Regions from separate parts of the Jeotgalicoccus sp. FSL K6-3177 genome, predicted to be linked through region 2. Evidence: riboswitches for the same ligand, from Rfam matches in the RefSeq annotation. Region 2 holds a riboswitch; each other region holds the start of a gene.
The links. A riboswitch is a leader RNA that binds a small molecule or an ion and turns the genes downstream of it on or off. The one in region 2 is predicted to bind thiamine pyrophosphate.
Positions count from the first base shown of each region.

Region 1: another riboswitch for thiamine pyrophosphate. It lies ahead of MHH58_RS00670 (ECF transporter S component); the one in region 2 lies ahead of MHH58_RS00160 (3-oxoacyl-ACP reductase).
Region 3: another riboswitch for thiamine pyrophosphate. It lies ahead of tenA (thiaminase II); the one in region 2 lies ahead of MHH58_RS00160 (3-oxoacyl-ACP reductase).
Region 4: another riboswitch for thiamine pyrophosphate. It lies ahead of thiD (bifunctional hydroxymethylpyrimidine kinase/phosphomethylpyrimidine kinase); the one in region 2 lies ahead of MHH58_RS00160 (3-oxoacyl-ACP reductase).

Region 1 covers NZ_JBBOSK010000001.1:138,156-146,151, reverse strand. The annotation lists gene ggt (gamma-glutamyltransferase) at 1-843, opposite strand, end outside; gene MHH58_RS00675 (6-pyruvoyl trahydropterin synthase family protein) at 1,040-1,450, shown strand; TPP riboswitch at 1,509-1,600, shown strand; gene MHH58_RS00670 (ECF transporter S component) at 1,661-2,242, shown strand; gene MHH58_RS00665 (ABC transporter ATP-binding protein) at 2,229-3,650, shown strand; gene MHH58_RS00660 (energy-coupling factor transporter transmembrane component T family protein) at 3,625-4,434, shown strand; gene MHH58_RS00655 (SDR family oxidoreductase) at 4,478-5,326, opposite strand; gene MHH58_RS00650 (aldo/keto reductase) at 5,468-6,547, shown strand; gene isaB (immunodominant staphylococcal antigen IsaB family protein) at 6,748-7,311, shown strand; gene MHH58_RS00640 (DMT family transporter) at 7,348-7,996, opposite strand, start outside.
Region 2 covers NZ_JBBOSK010000001.1:32,013-40,008, reverse strand. The annotation lists gene MHH58_RS00180 (HesA/MoeB/ThiF family protein) at 1-977, opposite strand, end outside; gene MHH58_RS00175 (thiazole synthase) at 977-1,744, opposite strand; gene thiS (sulfur carrier protein ThiS) at 1,746-1,946, opposite strand; gene MHH58_RS00165 (thiamine phosphate synthase) at 2,042-2,632, opposite strand; TPP riboswitch at 2,706-2,815, opposite strand; TPP riboswitch at 3,051-3,153, shown strand; gene MHH58_RS00160 (3-oxoacyl-ACP reductase) at 3,259-4,008, shown strand; gene MHH58_RS00155 (NtaA/DmoA family FMN-dependent monooxygenase) at 4,021-5,328, shown strand; gene MHH58_RS00150 (hypothetical protein) at 5,468-5,740, shown strand; gene MHH58_RS12405 (hypothetical protein) at 6,155-6,274, opposite strand; gene MHH58_RS00145 (M3 family oligoendopeptidase) at 6,449-7,996, shown strand, end outside.
Region 3 covers NZ_JBBOSK010000001.1:2,130,340-2,138,335, forward strand. The annotation lists gene MHH58_RS10865 (metallophosphoesterase) at 1-60, opposite strand, end outside; gene MHH58_RS10870 (hypothetical protein) at 230-412, opposite strand; gene MHH58_RS10875 (hypothetical protein) at 531-713, opposite strand; gene tenA (thiaminase II) at 857-1,537, opposite strand; TPP riboswitch at 1,627-1,722, opposite strand; gene MHH58_RS10885 (four-helix bundle copper-binding protein) at 1,813-2,139, shown strand; gene MHH58_RS10890 (hypothetical protein) at 2,378-2,899, opposite strand; gene MHH58_RS10895 (serine hydrolase) at 2,924-3,697, opposite strand; gene MHH58_RS10900 (YsnF/AvaK domain-containing protein) at 3,815-4,546, shown strand; gene MHH58_RS10905 (hypothetical protein) at 4,584-4,709, opposite strand; gene MHH58_RS10910 (hypothetical protein) at 4,779-5,072, opposite strand; tRNA gene MHH58_RS10915 (tRNA-Thr) at 5,096-5,166, opposite strand; gene MHH58_RS10920 (diacylglycerol/lipid kinase family protein) at 5,282-6,181, shown strand; gene MHH58_RS10925 (benzoate/H(+) symporter BenE family transporter) at 6,205-7,380, opposite strand; gene MHH58_RS10930 (M20 family metallo-hydrolase) at 7,501-7,996, opposite strand, start outside.
Region 4 covers NZ_JBBOSK010000001.1:2,028,636-2,036,631, reverse strand. The annotation lists gene MHH58_RS10380 (single-stranded DNA-binding protein) at 1-424, shown strand, start outside; gene MHH58_RS10375 (transglycosylase family protein) at 882-1,724, shown strand; gene MHH58_RS10370 (ABC transporter ATP-binding protein) at 1,838-2,713, shown strand; gene MHH58_RS10365 (ABC transporter permease) at 2,710-4,275, shown strand; TPP riboswitch at 4,318-4,417, shown strand; gene thiD (bifunctional hydroxymethylpyrimidine kinase/phosphomethylpyrimidine kinase) at 4,487-5,278, shown strand; gene thiM (hydroxyethylthiazole kinase) at 5,284-6,054, shown strand; gene thiE (thiamine phosphate synthase) at 6,047-6,661, shown strand; gene yidC (membrane protein insertase YidC) at 6,761-7,624, shown strand; gene cls (cardiolipin synthase) at 7,859-7,996, opposite strand, start outside.

The DNA of each region.
Region 1 (7,996 bases), 110 kb from region 2:
GTTAAACTCTCCCCAAATCGGTTCATCTAATGTAATTTCATAATTCGATAAATCTTCTGGTGTCATTGAGCCGCCGAATTCCTGAACTGCGTCAGCAGCCGCTTTTGAAATTTCACTGTTATAAAAGTAATCGATGCCATTATCTTTGATAAGGTTTAAAGTTTTCGCCAAATCTTCCTGAACGAGTACATCGCCTTCTGCTAAGGGTTCAGCATCGTTAAAAAATACTTCAGCTGCTGCTGTAGCCTGTAATTTTTCGGCGTTATCAGAAATTTGTGCAGCCAGGAAGTCATCTATCATAAAACCTTCCTCGGCAATTGAAATTGCTGGAGCAATCAAATCCGACATATCAACTGTTCCCCAAGTTTCGTGGGCTGCCTCCAAGCCCCTCAATGTTCCCGGAACTCCTACTGACTTACCGCTTCTGACACGTTCTTCAAATGGTAATGCTTCCCCGTCTTCATCGAGGAACATTTCCGTATCTGCACCTGCAGGCGCACGTTCCCTGCTGTTTATCACAGATGTTTCTCCTGTTTCTCCATCATATACCATCATAAAACCTCCGCCGCCAATACCCGACATCATGGGCTCTGCAACGGTCAATACATATTGCATAGCAATAGCTGCGTCCATGGCGTTACCGCCGTGGGCAAGGATATCATAACCCGTTTCAGAAGCAAGCGGGTGCGCCGATACAACCATCCCTTCATCAGCTGCTGCTACATCATTATCTTCACTGTAGTCCGGATCAAAAGCTTCGGCAGATACGATGGGAATTCCTGCTGAAAAGATTAGCAATGATAAACTGATAACTGCTGCTAAGCGTTTTAGAAAATTCTTCATGTTACGCCCCCTTGTTTTTAATTGCTGATGCGCTTTGTCTCTCCTCTCTAAATAAAGATGTAAAATTCTAAAAATTATGAATTACTTCCCTCAAGGTTACCATATCAGAACATGCAGTCAATAATTTGACACAATTAAATTCATATCTTTTGTATAGTATAATTTAGAAAATACCTATATATTGAGGTGTAAAATTATGTCTTTAGAAAATGTTAAACCGCCGGAGCAATTTCAATATTTTAATCATCAGATAGTTATTAATAAGCATTTCGAATTCACTTGTCATAACCGTATATTTTTTTCCAGTACAGCCTTTAAAGATTTAAAAAACCATCGCTACACATTTCAGTTAGAAATATTATCAATGGTAAATGAATTGGGCCTTGCCACAGATTTTCATTTAATTGATCAGATCTATAGAGAGCACATTGCTTTAAAACTCGATAATTGCGTGCTCAATGAAACTCTGCCTGCTATGAATACAACCGCTGAAAATATTGCGTACTGGATTTTTGAACAGTTTAGTAGTCATCTGCCAAAGGAAGATACACTGCTTAAAGTAACGCTCTATGAAAACGATAAACAGGGGATTTCCGTAACTAAATAATTCCAGCTTCACAAATCCGTGCAAGTGGACTATGATAGTGATAATCAAATAATAAATTCACCACCACTGGGGGTGTCCGCATCGGACTGAGACTGACCCTTATCACCTGATCTAGATTATACTAGCGTAGGGAAGTGGCATATTTTTATATGCACACCATTCCGTTAGTGGTGTGTTTTTTTGTTTGAAATTTATAACGGAGGCTTCAAAATGGCACAAAGAAATGGTTTAACACTCACTGATATTTTAATTACTGTCGTTATTGCACTGGTTTTCGCTGTTATTTATTCTCTATGGGATGGGATTTATACGATTCTCCAACCCTTTGGTCTGCATTTAAATGAACTGGTATACGGAATGTGGTTTATCGCTGCGATTGTCGCTTATTTAGTTATCAGGAAGCCTGGTGTTGCTCTGATTGCAGAATTTGCAGCAGCTTCGGGCGAAACGATTGTACTCCTTCAGTTTGATATTTCACTGATTATGTACGGCTTAATACAGGGACTGGTCTGCGAACTTATTTTTATGTTCTTTAAATATAAGAGTACGAGTCTGATGGTGGCAGCCTTGGCCGGCATCGCGGCAGCTTTATCTACTTTGCCGCTCGACTGGTATTATGGTTATCTCGGGATGCTCGAGACATGGAATCTTGTCCTGATGTTCAGTTTTCGGATACTCAGCGGCGCGCTTGTTGCCGGCTGGCTCGGCCATCTGCTCTACAAAGCACTTAAAGAAACCGGCGTATTAAAGTTTGTAGGACAAAGACACGATAATTCACATGAAGGATTATAATATGCCGGCAATTAATATACAGAACTTAAATTTAAAATTTCCAGAAGCACCGGTAAAATTATTTACCGATTTAAATATTGAAGTTGAAGCCGGCGAGAAAGTACTGCTGCTCGGACCGAGCGGTTCAGGTAAAAGCACGTTATTAAACGTCATGGGCGGGTTAATCCCGCGGGCAATCCATACACCCATGAAAACCGAATCAATCGAAATTCCTGATAATAACGCCTATGTGTTTCAGGATCCTGATTCCCAGTTTACGATGCCTACAGTAGCAGAAGAGCTTGCTTTTATTTTGGAAAATAGAAATATTCCGAAGGAAAATATGGAAACGGCAATGCTGGAAGCACTCAGTCAGACGGGACTTAATATACCACTTAACTTAAATATTAATAATTTATCAGGGGGAATGAAGCAGAAGCTTGCGATCGCTTCAGCCCTGCTGCAAGATCCGGATACTTTGTTTCTCGATGAACCAACGAGCATGCTTGATGACGAGTCTGCATCTTCTCTATGGGATGTCATTGAAAACATTTGGCACAACCGCACAGTTATTATAGTCGAACATCGTGTCGATTATATATGGGACAAAGTCGACCGGGTTATTCTGATGAATAATCAGGCTCAGATTACTCATGACGGTACTCCGGACGATGTTTTAAAAAATTATAAACACCTTTTGAATGAATATGGTGTTTGGCATCCGGATTCATGGCAGGAAGCTCCAGTGTTCAATCCGTTACCGCCAGCGGAAGAGGTACTGCTCGAAATAAAAAACCTCCATCTTGAACGGCAGGGGATGGAGATTTTGCATATCGATAACTTAACTGTTGCCGGAGGAGAATGGATTACGCTCGAAGGAAAAAACGGTACTGGAAAGTCCAGTCTGCTTCTTGCGATAATGAAATTGATTCCTTCTGCTGGCAATATTTACTACCGGAATAAGAAAGTTGCAAAAACAAAACAAATTGCCGGAGAAGTATATCCGGTATTTCAAAATCCGGAACTCCAGTTTATTACGCACAAAGTTTTTGATGAAGTTTTCATCAATATGGAATCCCGCTTTGAATATTCTGAAGCAGTGAGACAGACCGAAGTCATTTTGCAGCAGATGGGGCTTAGTAATACAGCACACCTGCATCCATTGGAAATTTCTACAGGACAGAAGCGCCGGCTAAGTGTAGCCACGTCTTTCGGCGGTGTGCCGAACATCCTGCTGCTCGATGAGCCGACATTCGGTCTCGATCAGAAACACGCCTTTCGAATGCTGGAAATATTTCAAGAACTGACTGAATCAGGGACTGCAATCATCATGATTACGCACGATGAAAATATTAAGACACGCTATCCGTCGAGACGCTTGATTATTGAAGACGGAATGCTTCATGAGAAGAGGATACACGATGCTTGACGCGGTGAAGAATTACAGCACTTTTATAGACAGGACAAATCCGCTGACAAAAATACTGCTGGCAGCAATACTTTTTGTTACTGTAATTTTCATTCATAATCCAAATGTTCTTTTCCATCTGACAATTATTATGCTCATCATGCTGCTCCTTTTAAGCGGAGTTAAAATAAAATACCTGACAATCTTGTTAATATTTATTTTAAGTTCAGGATTTATATCAAGCCTCTATATGATATTCTACGGTGAAGGGACACAGACGCTGTTTCGCTACGGCATTATTCATATTACTGAAGAAAGCTTTGTCAGAGGTATTCATATTTCAATGCGCGGCGCTATATTGTCGTTATTTGGCGCCCTAGTGATATTTACAACGAAAATAACAGATGTGTTTTACGCGCTCATGATTCAGCTGAAAATAAAACCTAAGTATGCTTATTCCTTTATGGCAGCTATCCGCATGGTTCCAATTATTGTTGCAGAATATTTCCAGCTGAGGCAGGCTAGAAAGGTCAGAAAAGCATTGATTCATAAAAAATACATTTCAGGATTTAGAGGATTGAAATCAACAATTGTGACCTTGCTCAGTCAAAGCATAAGAAGAGCTTACAGACTTGGGATTGCAATGGAATCCAAAGGATTCAGTGACGGTGTCCGCACATACTATCATAGAACATCATTCTCAAAATATGATTTGTATTTAATCGCGCTTATTGGAGCTGCTGTTTTCGCTGCTCTCGAGTTCGGTACTGTCATTTCTCCTTTCACAAGCACCGACGCAAGATAAAAAAGCATTGGGAGCTCCCAATGCTTTTTTGCTCTTCCAGTTATTATTCTGCCGGCGTTCCCGGTTCAATATCATAAGATTTTTGTACCGATTCGTGACGTTTCCCAAGATCTGCAGTTGTTGTTTTATTCCAGACAGATTTTTGTGTGTCCTGCAGCTGAGAAACCATTTTTTCAGGTATCACATTGCGATACTGATCTGTTTCACCGAGGATTACTTTGATTGCTGGCTCTGTTACTTCTTCAGGGTCAAATTGTTCACTAGGAAAAGCTGTTTTTCTGTAGTCAAATACTGTGTCATCTAAATCAATCTCCCAGTTTTTCCACGTTTCAAACTCACGGTCATTGAATCCTGTTAAATAAGGACCCGGATTAATCGTCGATACCTCCACATTAAATTCCTGCAGCTCCTTGCTCAAAGCCATCGCGAACGCTTCTACAGTATGTTTTGAGCCTGAGTACGGTCCGGACAGCGGGTTCGTTGTAATACCGGATACTGAGGATACGAAAACAATGCGACCTTGTTTATTTTCCACCATTTTACGGGCAAATCCTTTAGTTAATAATATCGGTCCAAAGACATTGGCTTCGAATTGATGACGCAAGTTTGCTTCAGGTATATCAACTAATGAGCCGCCTTCTTTGACAGCTGCATTATTGACCAGCACATCAATATCCCATGCCCAAGCTTTTTCACGGTCTTTAGGGTTTGTTACATCAAGTTTTTCGATCTTCATTTTAACACCGCGTTCGCGTGCTTCCTGTTCTAAAGCAGATACCTGTGACATCACTTCCACCGTTGCGATAACTGGATGATCTTTTTCCGCCAGTGCGAATGCAATATTTTTACCGAATCCTGTTCCTGCACCTGTAATAAGTACTGTCTGTGTCATTTAAAAGCCTCCTGTAAATTTGCTTCTTTAGAATCTATACCCTGTCATATTTCTCTCAATCGGACAAAGAGTTGAAAAGTCTGTTTTATAAACAAGATGCAGGGAATATATTATTTGATAATGAAATTTGGAGGGATAAGAATGGATTACACATTATTAGGAGATTCAGGTCTTAATATTTCTAAATATTCTCTTGGTACCATACCATTCAGCGGCACAAAGGGTTTTGAGGCAACAGGAGATATGAATCAGGAAACAGCGAACTATTTTGTCGATTATGCACTAGATAAAGGGATTAATCATTTTGACACAGCCAATCTTTACGCTAAAGGCGATGCCGAAAAAGTCCTTGGCAAAGCAATTCGCGATAAACGCCAGGATATGACAATCGCCAGTAAAACAGGCACCCCGATCCAAGGTGGTCCTAACGACGGCGGTGCAACACGCGCCAATATTGAAACGACTATTGATGAGACACTGAAACGTCTCGGTACAGATTACTTGGATTTATACTACATTCATATATGGGACGGCCGTGTTCCTGTTTCAGAAACTGTCCAGGTGATGAACGATTTGATTAAGAAAGGTAAAATCCGCTACTGGGGTGTATCCAATTACAGCGGCTGGTCACTTGCCAAAACACATACTTTTGCAGTGGAAAATAATATGATTCCGCCTGCAGCTCATCAAATCTATTACACACCCGAATCACGGGAGGCGGAGTACGAACTGCTTCCGGCAGGAACAGAGCTTGGGATAGGAAACACAATATGGTCTCCTTTAGGCGAAGGCATGCTGAACGGTAAAATTACGAGAAATCAAAAAGCACAGCCGGGAACACGCCAAGGCAACGGATGGGCAGAACCTTATCTTAAAGACAAGGAATTCTTTTATAATCTCGTTGAGATGCTGCAGGATGTTGCATCGAAACATAAGGTAACAGTACCGCAAGTTGTGCTTGCCTGGCTCCGTGACAGACCAAATGTAGATTCGGTCATTATTGCAGCACGTAATAAAGAACAATTGTATGAAGACGTCGCATCCTACACGTTGCAATTGACCGACGATGACGTTTCACAAATTACGGACTTCACTGCTTTAGAACCCGTTTATCCTCATTGGCACCGCGCAATGAATACGATGAATATGGCTTCAGAATCAGAGAAAGTTTATCTGGAAGCATATAATAAAACGATGAAGCAGAAAGATCAGGAAATCTAAGGAATCTCTGAAAATGTTTAATGTGAAACATAATATTTTCTTCCCTTTTACTTCTATATGCGTTGGTATCAAGATAGTAACGCATAGCATTATAAAATAACGCTATGCGTTACTCCTAAGTTTTTGGACATCAATTGCAGTTCAAAAGAAATTATGCAACAATTGAAACTTAGCAAACAACCTTTAGGAGATGATTCCAAATGAACATGCACAAGTTAGTGAAGGTGCTGGCATCAGCGGGAATTGCAGCTACTGTCGTTACAAGCACGCAGATTGCAGACAGCAATGACGGCATGAATACAGTCGAAGCAGCAGAATCTAAAAGTTCAAATTATAAATATGAAGGCGATACAGGATATGGAGATGGAAATTTCCTTCTCAATGATGCTCTTATCAAAACATTGGAAGAAGATGGCGATTTAGCATTCAATGGTCATACTATCGAGGCTTCAGAGGCTGATTATGAAAAGCGTGCCGATACAGAGTATGAAACTACAAAAGAACACGATCAGAAATTCACCTTATATGACGGAACAGCAACTAAAGTTGTTTTCCCGATTCAGGAAGAAATGCTATCAATTGATGAAATAACGGAAGCTTACGGAGACGATTACGAAATTGAAGAAAACAAAAAAGGAAAATTCGAAACATATGTATTTAAACTCGGCGATCAGAAAAAGGATACCGATAAAAATATAATAGCATTTAAAGTAGAGGACAGCTATGTAACACAAGTTACAATTGGTTACAGCAAATCTTACTAAAGATAAAAGGAAGACAAAATTATCTGTCTTCCTTTTTTAATTTTCTGCAATTTGCGCAGTACGCGGTTTTCTTGCTGTCATAATCAGCACACCGATTCCAAGCAGGACGAGTATCAGACCGAACCATGATGTACTGCTCATATATTCTCCGAGAAAGAAAACACCGAGTAAAGTAGCTGTTAGCGGTTCTCCGAGCGACAGTGTTACAGCTGTGGAAGAGGAGACATTAAACAAGCCGATTGCAAATAGATAATAGGCAAGGCCAGTTGCTACAACTCCCAGATGGAGGCCGGCTATGATTCCTTCCCGGCTGAAGATCCAAGACATATCGAAGACGAAAAGAAAAGGAGACAGCAGCAGTCCGCTCAAAGTAAATACGACAGCTACTGATGGCAGGGGTGACATCTTCTCTACCACGTCTTTATTAACGATTGTATAGCAGGCAAAAGAAAATCCCGCTCCAAGTGCTAACAGTATTCCAAACGGGTCTGCCTGCACCGATCCCTGATTTGAAAACAGCAAAATAACTCCTGCTATTGAAAGCGTAGTCGATACCCACCATACAGCTGCAGGTTTTTTTCTCAGAAACAGCATTTCTATAATTCCTGCCAGCATCGGTGCGCTGCCGATCGCAACAACTGTCCCGATTGCCACACCGGTAATGGCTACCGCAGAAAAGAATAAA
Region 2 (7,996 bases):
ATCATTTCTTGATATAAAGCATTGGCTTCTTCTTTTCGAGAGATGCCATGAACATTCATTCTGCCATCTTTAAATAAGGTCAGCTTATATTTTTTATAAGTCAATAACTTAACAAATGCACTTGCCCTGATAGTTTTACCGGGCAGCTCCTGATTGAAAACCGATTCGTCGAACCTGAGTGTATATACACTTCCGCAATTAGATTGTACAGTGGGCAGCATATTTTTATTCAACTGTTCATATATCCGATTCTTACAGACCACACAGGCTTCATTCTTTAATTCATCTATATTTATCGTTTGAAAGCCGATTTTAAAAGTATCTACAGTAATGAGCTGCTTGGAAAAACCTTTTCCTGATAAATAACGAATGACTTCAGAAACTTCCATACTGGCAATGAGGGAAATTACAGGAGGAAGCACACCGTTGATTGCACAGCTTTCCCCCGTCGATGGCAGAGTCTCCATCAAGCACTTTAAACAAGGTCCTTTAAAATCAATACCGTACACACTTCCCTTACTGCCTACAGCGGCACCATATACCCAGGGGATATCAAGCTTATGACAGGCTTCATTAATCAGAAATCGAATTTCAAAATGATCCATACTGTCAATTACAATATCCGGCTGATACTTTCTTAAGATTGCGGAGATGTTACTGGAATTTATTTCTGTATTGATCGGTACAATCTCAACATTACGGTTTATCTGACACAATTTTTCTTTGGCAGCATTAACTTTCAGCGTCATATCTTCTGCATCTTTTTCAGTATATAAAGCCTGACGATGCAGGTTGGTCATTTCAACAATATCCATATCGATAATGATGAGTTTACCTGCACCCATACGCACAAGCATTTCAGAAACGTGAGTTCCAAGTGCACCGGCGCCCATCACCATCAGTGTGGCTGACATCAGATTTTTTTGACTATTCTCTCCAAAGTCATTAAATTTCATTTGCCTGTCGTATCTTTCCATTAAAGAAACTCCAGTCCTTCAGAAGGACTGGAGGCCTGTGCTGAATACCTAACCGGAATACGTCCTGCATCATAACCCAGTACCCCTGCATCAATTGAAAGCTTCATCGCCTCTGCCATTTTAACCGGGTCTTTGGCATTCGATACAGCGGTGTTTAATAATACCGCATCTGCGCCCAGCTCCATAGCATAGCACGCATCTTTTGGTGAACCGATTCCTGCATCCACAATAACAGGGATGCTGGATTGTTCTACAATATATCTTAAATTTAATGGATTATTAATACCGCGTCCCGTACCTATAGGAGAAGCGAGCGGCATAATCGCATGAACACCGAGTCTTTCGAGTCTTTTTGCAAGCACGACATCGTTTGAAATATATGGACAGACTGTATAACCTTTGTCCAGCAGTATTTGACACGCTTCGTATGTCGCAATTGGGTCAGGCAGTAATGTCTTATCATCGCCAATAATCTCAACTTTAATCATGTCACAGACACCCGCATGTCTTGCGATTTCTGCGATGCGTACAGTTTCTTCCACTGTTTTCGCCCCTGCTGTATTCGGAAATGTCGTGTATTTTCTTAAATCAATATTTGCCAGCGGGTTGGGCAGGTCTTTATCAAATAAGTTCATACGTCTGACAGCGAAAGTCAGCACTTCTGTACCTGACGCTTCAATTGCTGCGGCCTGTATTTTCTCATCTGAGAACTTTCCAGTACCTAAAAATAGTCTTGAGTTAAATTTTAAATCCCCAATTTCTAACATATTATCCGCCTCCTACAAATTCTAATAATTCAAGTCGATCATTATTTTTCACTGCTTGTTGTTTAAATACACTTTTTTTAATCAATTCCCCATTGTGTTCCACTACAATACGATTATCATCTACATCCAGGTGGTCCAGCAGGGTAGCTATGGTAATATCCTTTTCAAAATAATGGAGTTCTCCGTTAACGGTGCACTGCATATTGTTTCATCCTTTCAAGTGAGAGGTTTTTAAGTACTGTGACAGCTGGGAAATGTATTAACCACTTTATAATGACTAAGCAATAGAGCATTTGCTTACATCAAATTTAATATTTGCCATTCTTCTTTTAATCTGGTGATTTGATTGGGTGATGCATCCATAAATGCAGAAATTGCCGAGATACCACTGAAACCTGCCGGTAACTGATTGATAGTTGTTGAATTGATACCTCCAAGTGCAACGACAGGAATATCATAAGACAGTGCATCACGTACTTCTTGATGTGTACGCGGCGGCAAAGATTTCTTTGAACTCGATTCAAATATATGGCCGTATAATACAAAGTCGAGATGATTGTCCTGTGCTTTCTTGACAGATTCAGGTGAATGAGCAGACATGCTGACTGAAATATCCGGATGTTCTTTTTTATACGTTAATGCAGTTGGATCGTTTTCTCTAAAGTGGATAGCAGTTAAACGAAAAGATTCCAGCAATTTAGTCGAAGTATGAATGATGATTTTTTCTTTGGGAAAACCTGAATGAATAAGCTGACAAAGGAACGATGATAACTCGTTGTCGGACATGGGTGTACGAAGTAAAAGATAATCGATACAGGATGAAATCGTATTGAAATGAATAATATCCTTGGAAATTAATATCTTAAAATGTGTAATTGCAATAAGCATTATGTCACCCCTTAACATAAAAAAAAAGCGCTGTTTTTCTATATAGAAAAACAGCGCAAGTATGCATCAAAACATATTACTTTCGCCACTTTCCTACGCCAGTATGAACTGTATCAGGTTCCCGGAATCCCAAAGTCTACACTTTAATCTCAGCCTTTTTTAAAGACACTTCCAGTGGTCTTAACTATTTAATTTTTCCAATCAATAACCTCAAGTTACTCTAAAAAGTTAAATATTGCAAATAAAATTAGATTTTAATTATGCTGATAACTACCTTTTAACATTCACTCAATCATATAAAAACTAGAAAGCAGTACAGTTACAGAATTGAATTTGAATTGCGTTTGTTCCAATTTAAATAATTTGTGGTTTACTTGACGTATCTTTGTAAAGTACTACAATGATGTTAAATAGAATAGATTCGCACTAGGGGTGTTTATATAAACTGAGATGAGGGAAACCTCAGACCCTTTGAACCTGATCCAGTTAAAACTGGCGTAGGAAAGTGTTACATCGATACAGTTGTATATCTATGTCTTTGCGGGCATATAATTTACTCTCGATACGTAACTTTCCTATGAAGGTTGCGTATTTTTTTATTTTAAAAAATTATAGGAGTGATTTATTTGACAAGAACAGTTTTAGTAACGGGAAGCGGAAGAGGACTTGGCAGCTATATCGTAAAAGCACTGAGTGAAAAAGGCTTTAATGTCATAATTAACTACAACAAAAGTAAGGAAGAAGCAGAGAAGTTACAAAAAGAAATTGGCGCACAAGCGATTGCGATTCAAGCGGACATTACAGACCGTGAAGCAGTTGAACAATTAGTAAAAAAAGGAACTGAACATTTCGGCCAGATTGATGTTGTTGTAAACAATGCACTCGTTAATTTTAAATTTGATCCAACCGCTCAAAAAGCATTTAAAGATTTAACTTACAAGGATTATGAACAACAGTTAGACGGGACACTAAAAGCTGCATTTAACGTATCACAAAGTGTAATGCCACAGTTTTTAGAACGTAAAGACGGTGCAATAATTAGTATTGGAACGAATCTATATCAAAATCCTGTAGTACCATATCACGAGTACACCACTGCAAAAGCTGCTTTAATTGGGTTCACCAGAAACGTTGCAGCAGAACTTGGACAGTATGGTATCCGAGCAAATGTTGTTTCTGGCGGTTTGCTGAAAACAACAGACGCAAGTGCAGTCACAACACCAGAAGTATTCGATTTAATCGCACAGTCCACACCATTGAGAAAAGTAACAACACCACAAGACGTTGCTAATATGGTTGTTTATCTTTGTTCTGAGGCAGCAGATGGTATTACAGGACAAAACATCACGGTAGACGGCGGACTTACTATGAACTAGGCGGTATATATTATGAATAATTCTAAACAGTTAAATATAGGAATTTTAATGTATGGTGTGGGTCATCATCAGGCAGCATGGTTAGAAGATGATTCGAGTGTCAATGAATTCACGACAATTGAATATTATGAAAATCTGGCAAAAATTGCAGAACGCGGGAAATTTGATGCCGTATTTTTCGCAGATTCACAAGCCTTCCCCGCAGATAGTCCAACAGAATTGCCAACGAGTTATTTTGACCCAATTGTTGCATTAACTGCTATGAGTAAAGTCACAGATAACGTTGGACTTGTTTCAACTATTTCAGGTACATTTAACAACCCATTTACCACAGCAAGACAGTTACTCACACTGCAGCACATAACAAAAGGACGCATGGGATGGAATCTAGTGACATCAATGACCGACCGCGAAGCACAAAACCACAGTATACCTGAATTGCCTGAGAGAGCCGTTCGTTATAAGAAAGCGGATGAATTTGCTGAAGTCATGAATAAATTATTTGATTCGTGGTCAATTGAAAGCTACAAGCCAGATAAAGAAAATAACACAATTACTAAAAATAAAAATATTCAGCCATTCAATCACAATGGTGAAAACTTCCAAGTTAAAGGTCCGCTAACTTTACCTTTAAGAAAAGAGGGTAAGCCAGTGGCTATGCAAGCCGGGGCTTCAAAAGAAGGTGTTGCACTTGCTGCGAAATATGCTGATGCTGTCTATTCAGTTTCTTGGAACTTAAGACAAGCAAATATTTATCGTGAAAAATTAAATCAAGCCATAAAAGAAAGCCCTCGTCCAGACAACTATATCAAAGTATTTCCAGGACTAGTGACTTACGTGGGTAAAACAATAGAAGAAGCGCAAGAAAAGAAAGCAAAATTAGACAACCTACTTCCAATTGATACTGCACTTAATCAGCTCGAATTCTTTATTCAGCAAGATACAAAATCATGGAAACTTGACGAAAAAGTACCAAAATTGCCGCCAGTCGAAGAATTCAAAGGACCTGTTGGACGTTATCAAACTGTTTTAGAAATTATAGAAGACAGAAATCCCACAGTCAGAGAACTACTCGGTTATCTCAACGCTGGAGGTGGACATTTAACACTCATTGGCACACCTGAAGAAATTGTCGATGAATTAGAAAGATGGATGAATGAAGGTGCCGCAGATGGATTTAACTTGATGCCTCCAACACTCCCAGGAAGTCTTGAAGACTTTGTCGACTTAGTCATTCCGGAAATGCAAAAACGCGGCATTTTTAGAAGAGATTATAACGGTGAAACGTTTAGAGAAATGCTGGAACTCGATAAGTATTAAGCTGAATGATTCATAGGCACACCTCAATTTTACGTTGTGTTTTTATATTGAGGCTGGGACATAAATATCTCCAGAAAAAATAATAACTTTTGAGAACTTATGTCCCCGAGCCCCAAGTGCGAAGGTTATAAGGGCTGAATTGCTTATTAATATCCCGGTAAGCGAGGATAAAGTCAAAACTCACAAAAAAACATTAACAGCTGAGACTCAAGTTTTCGCTTATATAAATCATTTTGCGGCAGACAGAGAAAATTTAATTATTCATTCCAATGTCAAAAAAGAAATCAGGGTTCAGAAAGTGAATAATTATATAATAGTATATTTGTTAATAGGTATAGCTTTCGGCCTTTTAGAAGTTTATTTTGTTAAAAACAAACAGATGAATAAATGGATTTACCAAGCATTATTTTGATAGCTTCTACAGCTCTATCTATACCATTTAGTGTCACTCACTTTTGGTGCTAGTTTAATCCTATTTCAAGTTGTAGTACTTATGGGATTATATATAGAGGGTTTGATAAATAAAAATAGAGAAAGTGATAAGATGAAATTTAAAGACTTATAATTCGAGAAATTTCATTGTATCTTGATACTTAACTCACCGTTCTAACAATTTAGGGCGGTGAGTTTATAACAAGTTTTCTTGTCATAATCAAATCTAGTTCCTGGATCACTTATGATACACTTCCAGTTATCCTCCAAACTAGTGAATTAAAAAATTATACAGGTTGAATTAATATAAAGTAAGTTTGTCTATATTATATTTGACTATAAACGTAAAACATTTTCCAATATATAGCGTTAAGACTACATTCTCCATGCCAATTCAATTACGATTCATCTTTGACTCTTCATGGACTTCAATCGCAAAACTTTTAATTTTCCTCTTTTTAAGCACTTCAACAAGAGTCATCTCATCTGCAATACTAACTCTTGCTGTGTTAATTAAAATCGCTTTTTCTCATTAGTTTAAATTCTACAAATATTGCTCTTCTTTTTATCGTTAGCATAGGTGAATGCTCGGACTATTAATGTATATCAGCGTGATTAATGTTTCTCTGCATTCATTTCCTGTATGATAAAAATAAATACAGTTTTAATTAAGAGAGGAAGGTAATTGATGAACTACAAAGAAAAATGGGATATGGAGAGTATATTTCCTGGTGGAAGTGGATCTGAAGCTTTCCAAAAACGATTATCAGAAGTAAGAGATAGTATTACAGCTTTTTCTCACGAACTCGATAATTGGGAGCCGGACAAACATTCAGATGATTTTACGTCACTGAAAGGAATCTTACAAAACTATGAAAAAATTTCAAACGCGCTTGGTGAGATGGGGAGTTTTGCGAATGGTTTAGTATCTGCAGATGTTACCGATCAAAAAGCAATGCAGAATTTAAATGCGGTTGCGAACTTACGTAAAGACCTCTCATCACAGAATATTATTTTAAATAAAAAGATCAGTGCACTGACTGAAGATCAATTTAGCAAGCTATTAGAGGAAGATTTCTTTAAACCGATGCATTTCCCGTTAGAAGAAATACGACAAAAAGAAAAAGATTTACTATCAACTCAAGAAGAAACAATCATCAATCATTTGTCACTAGACGGCTTACAGGGCTGGAATAATATGTACAATCAACTCGTCGCTTCTATTCAAATTCCAGTAATTGAAGATAATGAAACCGTTTATTATTCAGCGGGTCAATTTGAAAACAAGATGAAGTCAGAAGAAAATCCAAAACATCGTGAAAAACTTTTAAAAACTTGGGAAGAAACATGGAAGGAAAAAGCTGATTTATTCTCTACAACGCTAAATCATTTATCAGGATTCCGTTTAAACGACTATGAACTTCACGACTATAAAGATTATATGAAAGTGCCACTAGACTATAACCGTATGGAAGAAGAAACACTTGATACGATGTGGGATACTATTACAAAAAATAAAGCACCTTTCAAAAAGTACTTTGAACGAAAGGCGCAACTAATTGGTGTTGATCAATTAGGATGGCTCGATGTTACAGCAAGTGTTGATGTGGGAGATTATACGAACAAGCGGTATACTTACAATGAAGCAGCAACGTTTATTATCGATAACTTTAAATCATTCAGTCCAAAAATGGCAGAGATGGCACATCGAGCTTTTGAAGAGCAGTGGATTGAAGCGGAAGATCGTCCAGGAAAACGCCCAGGTGGATACTGTTCAAATCTTCCTGAATCTAAACAGTCACGTATTTTTATGACGTTTGCCGGCAGCACAAGCAACGTGTCAACACTCGCACATGAACTCGGACACGCATTCCATAGTTATGTCCTGCGTGATTTACCACTATTCAACCAACGTTACGCAATGAACGTTGCAGAAACAGCTTCTACATTTGCAGAACTTGTCGTTTCAAACGCAACGATTGAAAATGCGACATCCAATGCAGAAAAAATCAACTTACTAGATGAAAAAATTGCTAGAAGTGCGACTTTTATGATGAATATCCATGCTCGCTATATCTTTGAACGCAATTTATATGATGAACGTCAACAAGGAACTGTAGACAGCAACAGACTGCAAGAACTGATGGAAGAAGCACAAAAAGAAGCCTTCCAAGATGAACTATGTTCATACCATCCAATGTTCTGGGCAACAAAGTTACATTTTCATATTACAGGT
Region 3 (7,996 bases), 2.1 Mb from region 2:
TTTCAGCGTTTCACTATTATAACGGTCAATGTGCAAATCTGAAATAACACCAATTTTCATTACTTTTTCGCTCCCGCATCAGTTTATTGATTCAATGCTACCACAACTTTTATCCTGTATAAAAAATTCCGCCTGCCGCTTCTCTATAAAAACAGAATTTATAATTTTTCGATAAAATACGCTAAATCATAAAAATAGTGCCGCCTGAAACGGCAGCACTTCATAATTTTTACTGATCTTCTTCAGTTCCAGCGTCTTCAACTTCATTTTCTTCTTCGTCATCATCCGAATCATCAAGTGCATCTTCTTCGACTTCGTTCTCATCTACTTCCGTTTCATCGACACCCGTGTCGCTGCATGCCGCGAGTGCAAGCACACCAATCAGCGTTGTCACCACTGTCAATTTCTTCATGTAACCAGTCACTCTCCTTAAGTCAGATTAATACTTATATACCCTCGATGTGATAATTTAACACTGTACACGATAAAAAAGTGCCGCCGGCTTTAACCGGCGGCATTTCAAGCATTTTTTAAGCTCCATCGTCTTCTGATTCGGTATCTTCTGTTTCTGTATCTGTTTCAGTCTCTGTACTTTCTGTTTCTGTTCCTTCAGTGCCGGTTTCTTCTGTCTCTGTTCCTTCTTCAGTGTCTCCGCCGCACGCTGCTAATGCAAGCACTCCGACTAACGATCCGATTGTTAAAAGTTTCTTCATTATGGATTTCCAGCTCCTTAAAAGTAAGATAGTATTCAGACTGATTCATGGTGTTAATTCTACAATACCTCAAAGAAAAACTGACTTATACATTATTTACCGACCTTTAACAATTTTGAAAACTTATTAATAATTATAACCGTTTATAAACTCACTTTAATCGGCCATTCTTCCCGGCTTTCGCACATATCCCAAAACATATACTCATAGAGACTGGTCTTCACGACGATTTCTTCCAGCAGGACCAGTTCACGTTCAGGTTTTCCTTCAGCGAGCTTATTAAGGAGAGTCATCGCCGTGCCGTTCAAACTGGTGAAATCTTCACTAGAATATGTTTCAACCCACTGTTTGTACGGATTGTTTTCCTGCTCCGGGTATTTATCCGACAGAGATCTTCCGATGTAATTGTAACTCCAGGCGCAGGCGAGGAGGCATGCAGCAACAGCCGCTGCATCACCCCGCTGAGCGTGGTTCAGCATATAGCTCGTGTAAGCAGTGTTCACTGCGGAAGCTTCGGTCAGAAGAAGCTCCTCTTCTGAAATACCAAACTCTGCCGCGTAATTTCTGTGCAGCTCCATTTCTCCGAAGAGCGTGCCGTGCAGCATTTCAGAAAACATATTCATCGTTTTTAGGTCCGGCGACTTCTCCGCCCCGATTGCCATCAGCCGGGAATACTCAACCAGATACACATAGTCCTGCTTCAGCCAGTGCTGAAATTTCCCGTGCTCGAGCGTCCCGTCCCCTAAACCGGTCACAAACGGATGCTCAAGATATCCGTTCCAAATACTCTCCACGCTGTCCCATAACCTGTCTGTAAACTTCATTGCCATATCTCCTTTGTATTTCGGCCAAAGACGATAAAAACCCGAACCTTATGAGAGGCCCGGGCCAAAAAATATACAGACATCCGCGTATATATCGACACAGACTTCCCTGCGCAGGTCCTAACCTACAGGTTCAAAGGGTCGATATTATCTCTCAGCACATAAGTGCGCCCCCAGCCGTTTATATTTTCTTTACAATTCCACTGTACTACAGTTTAAAAAATATTGCTCAGGGAATTAATAGATTGTATGAATCTTTTAAGGAGGAATTATATATGGCTCACGAACAGAATCAGCAGCTGCTTAAAACTCTGCACGAATGCATGGAAGCGTGCAATCACTGTTTCGACGCATGCTTAAAAGAAGAAGATGTAAAAATGATGGCGGACTGCATTAGAACAGACCGTGAATGTGCGGATATGTGCTCATTTTTAGAACAGGCCGTCACAAGAAACTCACCTTTCGTTAAAGAACTCGCCGGCGTATGTGCCACTATTTGTGAAGCATGCGGCAAGGAATGTCAAAAGCATGACCACGATCACTGTCAGGAATGCGCCAAAGCCTGCTTTGAATGTGCGGAAGCATGCAGGGCTGCGGCGTAAAAGAAAGAAAAAGACATGCAGAAATTTCTGCATGTCTTTTTTTATGTACAGACGGTCCTAAAGGCAAAACTTTCCGCCCGGAAGTTTTTGGGAAATCCCCGTCGAAATCAGGTCATCAGCACGATTGTGTTTCGTGTCCAGCATCCGGATTCTTAAAACGTAATCAGATAAATAAACCGTAAATTGTAATCCATCAAATTATCATATAAGAAAGGGGCCTGATTTCTGCCGAAAACTTTTATATCGTTTTAAGTTCCGCTTCAATTGTTTCCGTACTGTTGAACTTATCAATCAGCATGGATTTACGGTTTACCTTTACTTCAAGCGCCTCAATATATTCGATTACTTCTTTTTCATTAATAATACCCTCTTCAACAATACCGACACCGGCGACAGTTTTAATACGTTCACGATGGTAGCCGAAAGACGTATTGTTCTGCAGATTATTGACGATATCCCTTTCCAGTTTCAGTGATTCCAGCACTTCTGATGCGGTGTATTCCACATCATCAATCGTAAGCACTCCTGTTGTATTTTTATGATGAACGGCAGCCTTCAGCGTAATAATATCGTGTTTCAGCTGTTCAATCTTTTTAAGAGAATCTTTTACATCCGCTGTCTTGCTGTCATTTACAACACTTTCGTTATTTACGGCGACCGGCACGCGGTATTCAGTATCGAATTTCGCATATTCCTTATTAAGCTGATTACGGAGATTGCTGACTGTAAAAATTGCTTCCTGCAAAGTGAGTTCTGTCATAAGTGCCTCCCTGGTTTCTAAAATTTAATTCATATACTTCTTAAATATTTTACCCATTTCATTCAGGAAATATTTGCCTTCCTGATTCGTCGGCCAGTTGTCTGAGAAAATAGAAAATATGAGCTGTTTGCCATTCAGTTGAATCATGCCGAATTCATGCTCGAGCGCTGTCACCGACCCTGTTTTCGAGGCGATAAACTCCGCCTCATGGTCTTCATCGATATTAAAAAATCCGCCGGTTCTGTCGTTAATCTGCTGTTTTTTCATGACATCAAAGAAGTTCTGTCTGATGTCTTCCGGCAGCACATCGTTTTCCTGAATTACGTACTTCATGGACGTAAACATATCAGCGGCTGATGTTGCGTTGCGCTTTCCTTCATTAATACCCGTCGTATCATAGTAATTGCGCGCGAGCGTCGTGTCGTGGAGACCGAGTGCCGTAAACCCTTCGTTAATCCGGTCGATGCCGATATTATCGATGAGCATGTTTGATGCGGTATTATCAGAAATAATAATCGCAAGCACAATCGTATCCCATAAAGTCAGGCGCTTAACGCTCTCGAGCGTGTGAAGCACGCCGCAGCCGCCGACTTTCTTACCCACTGTAAGCGAAATATCTTCGTAATTATGAAAATGCTGCTGCAGATTAATCAGCGCAATCGGTACTTTTATCGTGCTGGCTGAAGGGTACACTGCATGTTCCCTATGTACATATATCTGATTATCAAATTCAATCTTATAAGAAATATCTTTTGTCGGCTGACGTTCAATCAGCGCCTCGATTTCATCTTTAAACATCTGGTCATCCCCTTTGCCCGTGTTTAAATAAAGAATATCACAACTTACTGCCGGTTTGCACTTAGTCTATACGGGGAATAAAGGAATAATTACTAATAACGATGGAGGTCTGGCATTATGGGGCAAATTGAACTGATTGCGAATGAAGAACATTTACATGAAAGATTGAAGCATTATACAAGGACGGGAACATCTGAACATAAACTGACAGTCGTATCGACCCGAGGCTATGGAGATTTTCTGACGGATTATCCAGATGTAAACGAACGGATGACCGGTGCCGAGAGTATCGAAGAACTGCTGGCGCAGCTGGATGGCAGCCAGCGCCTGACGATGACGAATGCAGAACGCGATAACTATACGAACGCTCTGAATAATGGAGAACTTCTTTTATATATTGATGAATCCGGTCTTGAAACACCGCAGGATGAAGAAACGATGGAGCTTCGTGAAGAAAGGCTTGCTGTAAGTAAAGAAAAAGTTCAAACAGGAGAAGTCGTTGTTGAAAAGTATACGGATTCGAAGGTTGAAGAATTTGATGTGCCGGTGAATATGGATAATGTCACTGTAGAACGCCGTCCTGTCGAAGGCGAACCGCTGTTTGAGACCTATAATAATACAGAAGACGGCGATGACGATCTCGGCATCATCAGAATTCCGGTGACGAAAGAACGGATCAGGGTGATTAAGGAACACGTTGTCACAGAAGAAATTGTAATTACAAAAGAAATCGTTGAGAAGATGGAACATGTATCAGGTACAGTGAAACATGATGATATCAGAGTGAGTGAAGTGAAGAATGAAGATGCTAAGGTCAGAGAAGTAAAGAATATAGATATTGATAAATAACCAAAAATCCGGACCTCTTTGAGGACCGGATTTTTCTCTATTTCTTCTTATTATTCTTATTTGTATAGTTGGAAATAATCGGCTTAACATAATTTAATACTTTTTCTCTTTTAACAGGATCTTTCATCGTTTCCTTAATTACTCTAATAATTAAGTTCTTCATATATTGACCTTCAATCTTTCATTTAAATTTTTAACCTTATCACGATTATACATTAACATAAAAGATTGCTTACTCAGGACGCTGATTCTGCACTTTTAAATTCAGTCCGAATACGATGAGTGAGATAATTACAATGATTAACATTACTATGCGATAGACTTCAAATGAAGGTTCTATTCTCATAATCATGAATAATTCAAAGAAAAACCAGCCGCCTGTGACTGTAAGAAAAGCTCCTTTAAAAGCTCTCGCCAGCATCTTATCTCTGACAGCTTTAGTGAGATCAGTGCTTTTAAAAAACTGGACTGCATTCACAATCGCATAAATTAAAACGATCAGGAGCACTGCACTTATAACAATCATGTTGAGCATTCTCCTTTAAAATAAGCCGACAGCGAGAATCGAACTCGCATTGCAGCCTTACCATGGCTGTGTTCTGCCATTAAACTATGTCGGCATATGTTTCCAATACATTTTACTATAGTATAATTCATAGAAAATTTCCAGTCTTTTCGGCATCTTCTTCTCTGCTCTGCTGCGGTATAATGTTTATAACAGAATGGAGGAGCGATATGAAAAAGGCCTTAATCATTATTAACCGAACTGCCGGCATGGGGCAGAAAGCGGAACTTGAAGCAGCACTGGTACGCACTTTAGAATCTCAGAATTTTGATGCTGTAATCAAATACACAGAGGCGGATGATTTTGAACATATCGTTCTTGAACAACGGGAAACCGCTGATCTTTTTATCGCCGCAGGCGGTGACGGAACGCTCAGCGGACTCGTCAGCATTCTCGGCAGAGAGAATATCGATACCCCTGTCGCTGTCATTCCTGCCGGTACAGTCAATGATTTTGCCAGATCAAACGGCCTGCCGCTCAATCCGTTGACAGCAGCAAAAGAACTGAATACATCAGTAACAAAAGCGGTAGATATTATTAAAGTCAATGATACATATGCGCTGTACCTTGCTGCATTCGGAAACTTCATGTCTTCTTTTGCCAAAGTAAGCTCCCCTGTTAAAAATAAAACCGGCCGCGCTGCTTACCTGTGGACGGGACTTAAAACACTGATGAAGCTGAAGCCGTACCGCATCAGTTTAAAAATAAATAAACTGGAAATGGAGATTGAGTCAGTGCTGACACTGGTTTCTAAAAATCCATCTGTCGGCAGCCTCGAAAAGCTGATTCCGGAAGCAAAGCCCGATGACGGGCTGCTGCATATTTTAAATGTGGAGCCGGTGAACACTAAAGAAATTGCACAGCTGCTTTATATGGCCTTTAAAGGACGAATCACGGAGCACCCGAAAGTACTTTATTTAACTGCGGAACAGGTTGAAATACAAGCCCGCGATTTAAAGGAAATGAATATTGACGGGGATATATATGACTACAAAGATACTGTTATATCTGTTGTCAAAGACGGGCTGAAACTTGCCGGCATCAATAAAAATACCGGAACACGTGAATAACACATCACAGTTCCGGCAGCTTTTTATTTCCTAACCACTTTTGCCAGTATCGTTCCGATTAACAGTGCCCATACCGGCGCACTGACATAGAATATTGAAATTCCCGATACCGAAATAATAAATGTAAAAACAACAGCCATCGTATTTTTTGAACTTGAGAAACTCGTTCTCATCGTTGAAGCAAATACACCGATTAAAACAAAACCTGCAAGCATAGCCATCAGCGCTTCAGGCAGTTCAAACATCAGCGGCACGAGTGCCCATGCAAACAGTCCGAAAATCAGCATAATAACACTCGAAATCACAGAAGCGACGTAACGTTTATCTGTATCGCCTGATTCCTCATCCGAAGCAATCGTCGTCATCATTCCCGCAACGTTTGCAGACTGGCCGCCGAAGAAACTGGTGAATATCGATAAAATACCGCTCACAGTTAAGATATTATTCGTCGGCACTTTGTAACCGCTCCGTTCCAGCGCCCCGACAGCCGGTGTGGCATCGTTGCTTAAAATCATCAGAGCAAGAGGAATTGAAATCGAGATTGCACCGGCGAGTGAAAAGTCCGGGGCATGCACAATCGGCAGGACTACTTCCGTCCCAAGTGCAGACATATCAAAGTCATAAATCAAAAAGAAGACGATGATGCTGGTCAGCACCGAGCCGAGCATCGGCGGGATTCTTAAATTCCATTTCGTTAAAATAAAAAAGACGGTGATGGCACTGATTCCAACGATGGGCAGCTCCTGCGCTGCTGGAATTAATCCGACAACGTAGCTCGTTATAATACCTGCCAGCATGGCGGAAATAATCTCCCTTGGAATCCAGCTCATCACTTTTTTAAATATGCCGGAGATACCAAACAGCATAATAATAATCCCGGTGATGATAAAACCGCCGACCAGTTCCTGATATGTAAAATGCGGTGTCACCGTGACTAAAAATGCGACCCCTGTAATAGAATGGGCGCCGACAATCGGCATCCGGTAATATAATGCCATAATCAGACCGAATAAAGCGCCGAAAAACTGTACAGCGTAAAACCATGAGATAGTCTCGATGTGAGTAAACCCGCCCGCTGCCGCCGCTTCAATGACGATAATCGGAGCGCCGACAATACCGAGAGTCCCCGTTATAATCCCGGCAGAGATATTCTGTGTATTTAAATCATTTATAAATCCTCTGTTATACATTTTGTTCATATGACTGTCTCCATTAGCTTAAATATGTCTACTCTGATGATACCATGAGTTATTACGATATAAATAAAGTGTTTCAAACAAATTAACCCCTGAAGCCGCTTAAATACTTCAGGGGATAGTTTATTTATCTAATGATTTCAGGGTTTCCAGCATGATATTTACAGCATTTTCGATGTATTTCCAATCCGACTTTTCGGCAGGATTATGACTGATACCGTCGATACTCGGCACAAAAATCATACCGGCAGCCATAAACGGCGCCAGTGTATTCGTGTCATGATTCGCCCCGCTCAGCATACGCATAGTCGGCAGATCCAGTTTTTCACCCGCCTGCTCGATTGTTTCAATAATTTTATCAGACATGGCATTAGTCGGTTTCGTTACTCCCGGTTTAATTTTCACGTCATAATTTTCTTCAATCCAGCTTAGAACTCCTTTCGGAAATGATTCCAGTCTTTCCTTGTTCCCTGAACGTACCTCAAATGTCATTTCCACCTCGCCGGGAATAATCGTCGCGGCATTGGGTCTGACTTCAAGCTGTCCGACAGTCGCGACAGTGCCGTCATCCAGTTTTCGAACCTCACTGTTGATACGTTGCACAATCTCACTCGCCATC
Region 4 (7,996 bases), 2.0 Mb from region 2:
AGAAGTACATTTCTTATACTGCAAGGCGTTCGGTAAAAGTATCCCGGGTGTGCTTGACGAAGCGAAGACCGGCGACATATTATGTGTCAGCGGCCAGCTCGCGACCACATCTTTTACGAAGAAAGACGGTTCCAGGGAATACCGCATGGAAATATGGGCAGAGAGCATAAAACATGTGCCGGATAAAATCCGGGAACGCACTGATATATCAAATCCATCCCGCTTGATCGAACAGGCAGTACATCATTACAATATTAGTGAATCGCTTGGCGAAAAGTATGTACATACACTCAGCCAGGAAAAAACAGAACAGAAAACTGAAAAAGAAAAGCATATTGAAATAATTTCTAATATTGTAGATGAAAAAGAAAATGACAAAGATGAGACAGCACCTGATGATACTAAGAAAAAAATATTAGCCTGACAGACAGACCCGCCCTTTTGAACTGTGTTCTACACCCATTCATTCTCACACACATGCATACTGATGACCTGCTGCGGTTAATCAGTATGTTTTTTTTGTATAAAGAAACAGATTCTTTACGTTCTTGGCATTTATGTTACAAATAACAGATTAGTCTGTTTACTTTAGCGTTTAGGTTGTTTTTACATAAACTTTACAAAAGGCGGTGCAATAACATTTTCCCGGCAGTTTTTAAATAAGCTGAAGAGACGCGGAAACTGAAAAAGAAGGAGTGTAATAAAGCGGCCAAAAGAGAAATGAGATTGTAACAAGATTGTAAAGTAAGGACGGTCTTTTTATATTGCTGTAACCTATGAAACATAATTATCCTCTATAATGTGAAACAGTGATAAAAACGTTAACGGTGCAAGCAGCCGTAAAATATAATAACAAATTTTTTTTGGAGGATTATACAATTATGAAGAAAGTTTTAGCTTTAGGTGCAGCAGTCGCTGTATCAACAACGATTGCCTACAGTGCAGAAGCAGCATCTCATACAGTAGAATCAGGAGACTCTCTTTGGGCTCTTGCTGAAGAAAATAACGTGACGGTAGAATCAATTAAAAAAGAAAACAAATTAACTTCTGATGTAATCGTCCCAGGTCAGATTATTGAAATCGACAGTGAAAAAGAAGATAAAGAAGAAGTTAAAGAAGACAAAAAAGAAGAAGTTTACATAATCAAAGCAGGCGATACATTATTTGAAATCGCAGTGGAATTCGATGTAACAGTTGCGGAATTAAAAGAATGGAATAACTTATCATCAGACATTATCTTTGAAGGCAAAGAATTAATTGTTTCAGGTGATGCAGCTAAAGCAGCTGCACCAGTTGAAGAAGCACCGGCAGCAGAAGAAACTGAAGCCGCTCCAGCTCAGGAAGAAACATATGAAGAGCCTGCCGAAACAGAAGAGAATAACTACAGCTACCAGTCTGAAGAAGAGACTTATGAAGAGCCTGTACAGGAGCAGCCTGCACCAACCCCGGCTCCAAAGACTCAAAATGTCAGCACAAGCGCTAACACTAACAGCGGTTTAAACTGGGGTGCTTTAGCAGCATGTGAATCAGGCGGTAATGCGAGCGTAGTAAGTTCAAACGGTCTATACCACGGTCTTTACCAGTTTGACGCTCAAACTTGGCAGTCAGTGGGCGGATCTGGTGTAGCTTCGGATGCATCAGCAGCTGAACAGACAGAAAGAGCACAAACTTTATATAACTCAAGAGGTTCATCACCATGGCCTGTATGCGGTGCAAGACTGTAATAACAATATAATTTCTAAAGACCGGGACAATTGTTCCGGTCTTTTTTCATTCTTAAAAACACTGTCCGATTGCGGATATGGTAAAATTAACAGAAAAACAAGGGGGCTTACTGATGCTGGAATTGAAAAATGTATCCAAACATTTTGGGAAAGTGCGTGCTGCGGAAAATCTTTCTTTCAACTTGAAAAAAGGAGAGGTTTTTGGTTTTATCGGACCAAACGGTGCCGGGAAATCGACGACGATACGGATGATTATCGGCGCCTTGAAACCCACTCAGGGAGAAATCCTCTATGCAGGAAAAAATATAAAGAAAAATAAAAAGTATATTGAAAATATCGCTTACGTTCCCGGAGATGTAAACCTGTGGGGAAACCTGACCGGAGAAGAAGTAATCAACTTTATGATGAAGACACGCGGTTATGAGAACAATGAAGAAAAGTGTCGGCTCATCGACAAATTTAAATTGGACGGCAGTAAAAAATCGAAGACTTATTCAAAGGGGAACCGGCAAAAAGTTGCATTGATCAGTGCTTTTTTAAGCGATGCGGAACTTTTAATCTTTGATGAACCGACGACGGGGCTCGATCCGCTGATGGAACGTGTTTTCCACGAGGAAGTAATACAGGCGAAAAATGCGGGGAAAACAATTCTTTTATCGAGCCATATATTATCGGAAGTGGAGAAGCTGGCTGACCGCATCGCCATTATCAGAAATGGTAAGATTATAGAATCCGGCAGTATGGCTGAACTGCGTCATATCACACGGATGGAATATATAATTGATACGGATGATGATATTACAGCCTTAAAACACCGGAGTTTTGTTCATGAATTTTCAGAATCACCCGATGGTTATCATTTATTTATCGACAATGAAAAAATCCCGGAGTTTCTGAAATATTTAAAATTATATAACTTGAAAAGTTTAACCACCGCACCGCCGCGGCTGGAAGACATTTTTATGCGCTATTACGAGGATAGCCAATGACTTATTTCAATATGCTGATGAAGAATCTGAGAGTGAAATCAGCGCTTTGGATAATTGCACTGTGCGGTTTATCACTCGCAGTACCGCCGGTGTTCGAAGGGCTGTACAGTACGTCAGCAGAACGGGAAGGTATGAAAATGACAGTGGACAATCCGGCGATGATTGCGCTGATTGGTCCGGTGCCTGGCGGCGAATATACAACAGCTGTGATGTTCGGTCATCAGATGCTGATGTTCATGGCATTGTTTCACGGTCTTTTCAATCTTATAATCGCAAATGGTCTGGCTCGAAAAGCTGAGGACGCGGGATTAACCGAATATATCCTGAGCGCAGGTGTCGGCAGAAAAACTATAGTTACAGCCCAGCTGATGAACGGTGCGGTTATTAATTTGCTGGTCTTTGTTATATTAGCGGGCGGTTTAAGTTTATATAATATTGATGGCCTGTCCTTATACGGAAACTTTTATTATGCACTCGGTCTTGCCTTATTCGGTTTTTTATTTTTCGTTATAACACTGGTATTCGGAAACTTATTCGACAGCGGCGACCTGACCTTCGGCATGTCCCTTGCGCTGCTCCTGGGGTTCTACTTATACCGTGCAGTAACAGACGCTTTAGATACAACTTACTCGGTAATATCACCATATCACTGGCTGTCGCGCATTGAAGTATACGGGAGTAACTCGGGAATATGGCTGCTGCCGTTTGCTGTGATTTTAATCCTGATTGTCCTGAGCTGCGTATTATTTTTAAAGCGTGACATCGGGGACAGTTATATAAAAATAAATAAAGAAAAGAACATAAGAAAAATATCCAGCTATCCTAAACTTGCTTTTCTAAATATGCGGGTAATGATTTTCAGCTGGCTGGCCGGTCTGTTTGCCGCCGGCTTATCTTACGGCTCCATATTCGGAGATTTGGAGAGTCTGATCGGAGATAATGATATGCTCCGGGAGGCACTCGGCGACAATAATCCGGCAGTCTTCTTTATCGGCATGCTGCTGGTGATATCGGCGCTAATATCGGCTGTGCCCGCCCTGATGATTAACGGACGTATCCTCACCGAGGAGAAAAAGGGACGCCTGGAAGTGATGAATGCCGGTACGCTGAACCGGAAAGTATCGCGCGGTACTATTTTTACAACACATTATCTGTACGGTATCGGGACAGGAGTGTTATCTTTTCTCTTGACGATAGCCGGCATGTACCTTGCCAGTATAAATGTTGCGGATTTGAGTGTTTCTCTTAAAGACTTCGGTCTTGCGGCAGTAAATTACTGTGCGGGTATTATATTTATAGCAGGGATATCCGCATTATTTGCGGGAATCTCCAGAAAGCTGCATACTGCAGCATGGATATATATTGCCTATATCTTTTTTGCAAACTACTTTGGCGTGCTGATAAATATCGATGAAGTGTATTTAATGCTCAGCCCGTTTTACTATTTAAGTGATATGCCTTACGAAAGAATGAATATCAGTGCTGTTTTAATTATCGCGAGCCTCGGAATTCTTTTTGCCGCAATCGGAACGGCGGTGTTCAGACGCCGCAATCTGCTTTGACGGCTAAAAGAAATATGGTACGCTTATGTCAATAAAAAGAATAGAACCCGCTGGGGGCGCCGGTACGGCTGAGATAGCGAATGCTTGTCCCTTTTCACCTGATCCAGGTTATGCTGGCGTAGGGAAGTGCAGATGATTACAGACGAAATCTCTTAATCGATCCAACCCGCTTCCCTGGAAGCGGGTTTTTTATTACAGGAGGATATATTTAATGACTTTACCTATTGGTTTAACTGTTGCAGGAACTGATCCGACAGGCGGAGCGGGAATATTTGCGGATCTTAAAGCAATGCACTCGCGGGGTGTTTACGGTATGGCTGCGGTGACTTCACTGACTGCGCAGAATACACTCGGTGTCCAGGGCGTTTACAATGTGCCGGCGGATTTTATCGACAAAGAACTGAACAGCATATTTTCGGACGAAGTGCCGCATGCAATGAAGACTGGAATGGTGGCAGAGGCGGATATGATGACTGTGATTGCCGAATATATCCGGAAGTATAACATTCCGTACGTCATGGATCCGGTAATGATAGCAACGAGCGGAGACCGTCTGATGACGGACACATCGATGGCGACACTGATTGATACGCTGCTCCCGCTGTCACACATAGTAACACCGAATCTTCATGAAGCAGAAGCGATTGCGAATATGACTATCCGGACAGAAGAAGATATTCACCGGGCTCTGAAAATATTTGTTGATGAAATGGGCGCAGCCAGCGTGATTATTAAGGGCGGCCACCTGTCGGGTGATGCAACTGATTATTTATATGACGGGAAAAAAATTTCAACTTTAACAAGAGCGCGTATTGATACGGATCAGACGCACGGTACGGGCTGCACTTTCTCGGCAGTTTTAACAGCCGAGCTTGCAAAAGGCCGTACGGTCGAAGAAGCGTTCAGAACAGGTAAAGCATATATTACCAGTGCAATACAAAATTCTCCCGGTATCGGTAAAGGCAGCGGACCGGTGAATCATTTCAGCTATCAAGGAGACTGATTCAGATGATAGAAGAGTTAAGAAAAAACACACCGCTTGTAGTATGTATTACGAACGACGTCGTGAAGCCTTTTACTGCGAACAGTCTCTTGGCACTCGGAGCATCTCCGATTATGAGCGGTGAAAAAAGCGAAGCACCAGATATTTTAAAGCATGCGGGAGCACTGCTTTTAAATATTGGCACGTGCACGGAAGAAAAAGTGCCGCTGTATGAAGAAATGGCACGCTGTGCTAACGAGTGTAATATTCCAATCGTGCTGGATCCGGTCGGTTACGGCGCATCAGCGTTTCGCAGAAATCTGACAGATAAACTGCTCAGTGAATACAACATTGCACTTGTGAAAGGGAATGCCGGGGAAATACATGCTCTAAGCGGTAAAGAAGCGGTGTCTAAAGGCGTTGACTCAATCATAGAAGGAAATACACTGGATATCGCAAAAGCGGCCCACAGCATGTTAAACGCCCCTGTGCTCGTTACCGGTGAAATAGATGCGTATGTAAACGAAAAACAGACAGTCATAATGCACAACGGGCATAAGTATCAGGAAGTGATTACAGGATCAGGCTGTGTGCTCGGCGCGATAACAGCAGCGTTTTTAGCGGTGGAAGAAAGTACGGAAAGTATCGTTGCTTCCGTCAGCCTGTATAACATAGCAGCTGAAAAAGCGGCAGGAGCCGCCGGCGGCCCGGGAACTTTTGCCGCTCTCCTGATCGATGAAATTTATAACTTTAAAACAGCAGATTTCAGTGTGAAAAGAGTGGATTATTATGAATAAAGACATATTGAGACTGTATCTGATTGCCTCTTCATCCAGTTTTAAAAATCCGCTGAAGGATCTGGAAACTGCTTTTAAAGCAGGGGTAACATGTTTTCAGCTCCGGGAAAAAGGGGCGGATATTAAGACGGGCCAAGAACTTTTAGACTTTGCTCTGGACGTGAAGGCGCTGTGCAGCCGGTATAATACAGCGTTCATTATTAATGATGATGTGCTCTTAGCAGAAGCAGCTGAGGCAGACGGTATTCATATCGGTCAGGATGATATGAATCCGGATATGCTGCCGGAGTACTTTAACGATAAAATTATCGGTCTGTCCGTCGGCAATTTAACAGAACTTAAATCAAGCAGCCTGTCCCGGATAGCGTATCTCGGTATCGGTCCGGTGTTCAGCACTTTATCGAAAGAAGATGCGGGTGAAGCAATCGGCACAGAAGGGTTACGGAAGTTAGTAAACCATACGAAATTACCGACGGCAGCAATAGGCGGGATCACTGAAGAAAACTATAAAAGGTGCCTCGACAGCGGGGTGGACGGAATCTGTGTCATTTCAGCAATAACAGGAGCGGATAATATTGAACAAACCGTGACAGCTTTGTTGCAGTAACTTTGTGAAATATTGACCGTATGCTATGAAATTGGTTTTTATACACCTTTATTTATGGTACAATCTTTTTTATGTGAGATATTACTTAGAGGTGAAGAAATGATTAAAAAGTGGCTATTACCAGCGTCTATGGTACTGGTACTATTCCTTGCCGGGTGTGACTATTCACAGCCTGAGAATAGAGACGGCTTCTTCTATAACACTCTCGTCCAGCCGATGGATACATTACTGCACTGGCTTGGAGATAATCTGGACAATAACTACGGTCTGGCTATTATCGTCATTACGCTGATTGTGAGACTGGCAATTTTCCCATTCATGATGCGTACATATAAGAATCAGATGATGATGAGAGAAAAAATGAAGATTGTCAAACCAGAAATGGAAGCAATTCAGCAGCGCGTTAAAGTTGCGACTACACAAGAAGAAAAAATGGCGGCTCAGCAGGAAATGATGGGGCTTTACAAAAAGCACGATATCAATCCGCTGAATATGGGCTGTCTGCCGATATTTATTCAAATGCCGGTTGTCATGGCTTTATACTTTGCATTAAAATTCCCTTCAGAGGGCGGACTCAATGCCCATCCGGATTTCCTGTGGATGGACTTAACACAGACAGATTACTTCATGGTTGCAATTGCAGGTATTGTATACGCAGTTCAAGCTTGGGTATCAACGCGCTATGTGGCAGAAGAACAGCGTAAGCAAATGCAGCTGTTCATGTATATTTCTCCAATAATGATTATTTGGATTTCAGCAATTTCACCATCAGCTCTCCCATTATACTGGGCAGTCGGCGGTATCTTCCTGATCTTCCAGACTTGGGCAGGTAACACATTCTACCGCAAGAAAGTTAACGAAGAAATGGCACCGATTATTGCTGCGCATGAACGCGAACAGGCTGAAAAAGAAGCGCGCGTTAAAAATGCTAAAGTTAAACCTAAGAAAAAACGTAAAAAATAAATCATCGATAAAGTATGAGAGCGGAACCCGGAAGAAGGTTCTGCTCTTTTTTGTTTTAAGCAGGAAGGATGATAAACATTTACCAAGAAAAACGTAACTTCAAAAGCCGTACGTTAGACTTCTAGGGGAATAGCATCTGCGTGAGACTACAGGCTCACGCGATGCCCCAGAAAAGCTAACGTACGGCTTATTTATGCTGTAAATATTTATATCTCAACCCGAATCACATAAGTATTACAGAATCGGAGATATTAAATTTGCGAGGCCTTCTTTCATCTTAATCCACAGGCCGCGTTTCTCATACTTTTCAGCGGTGAGTATCTCACAGTGTTTAATATCTTCTTCAAATATTTTACGGTGTTTTACCGCTTC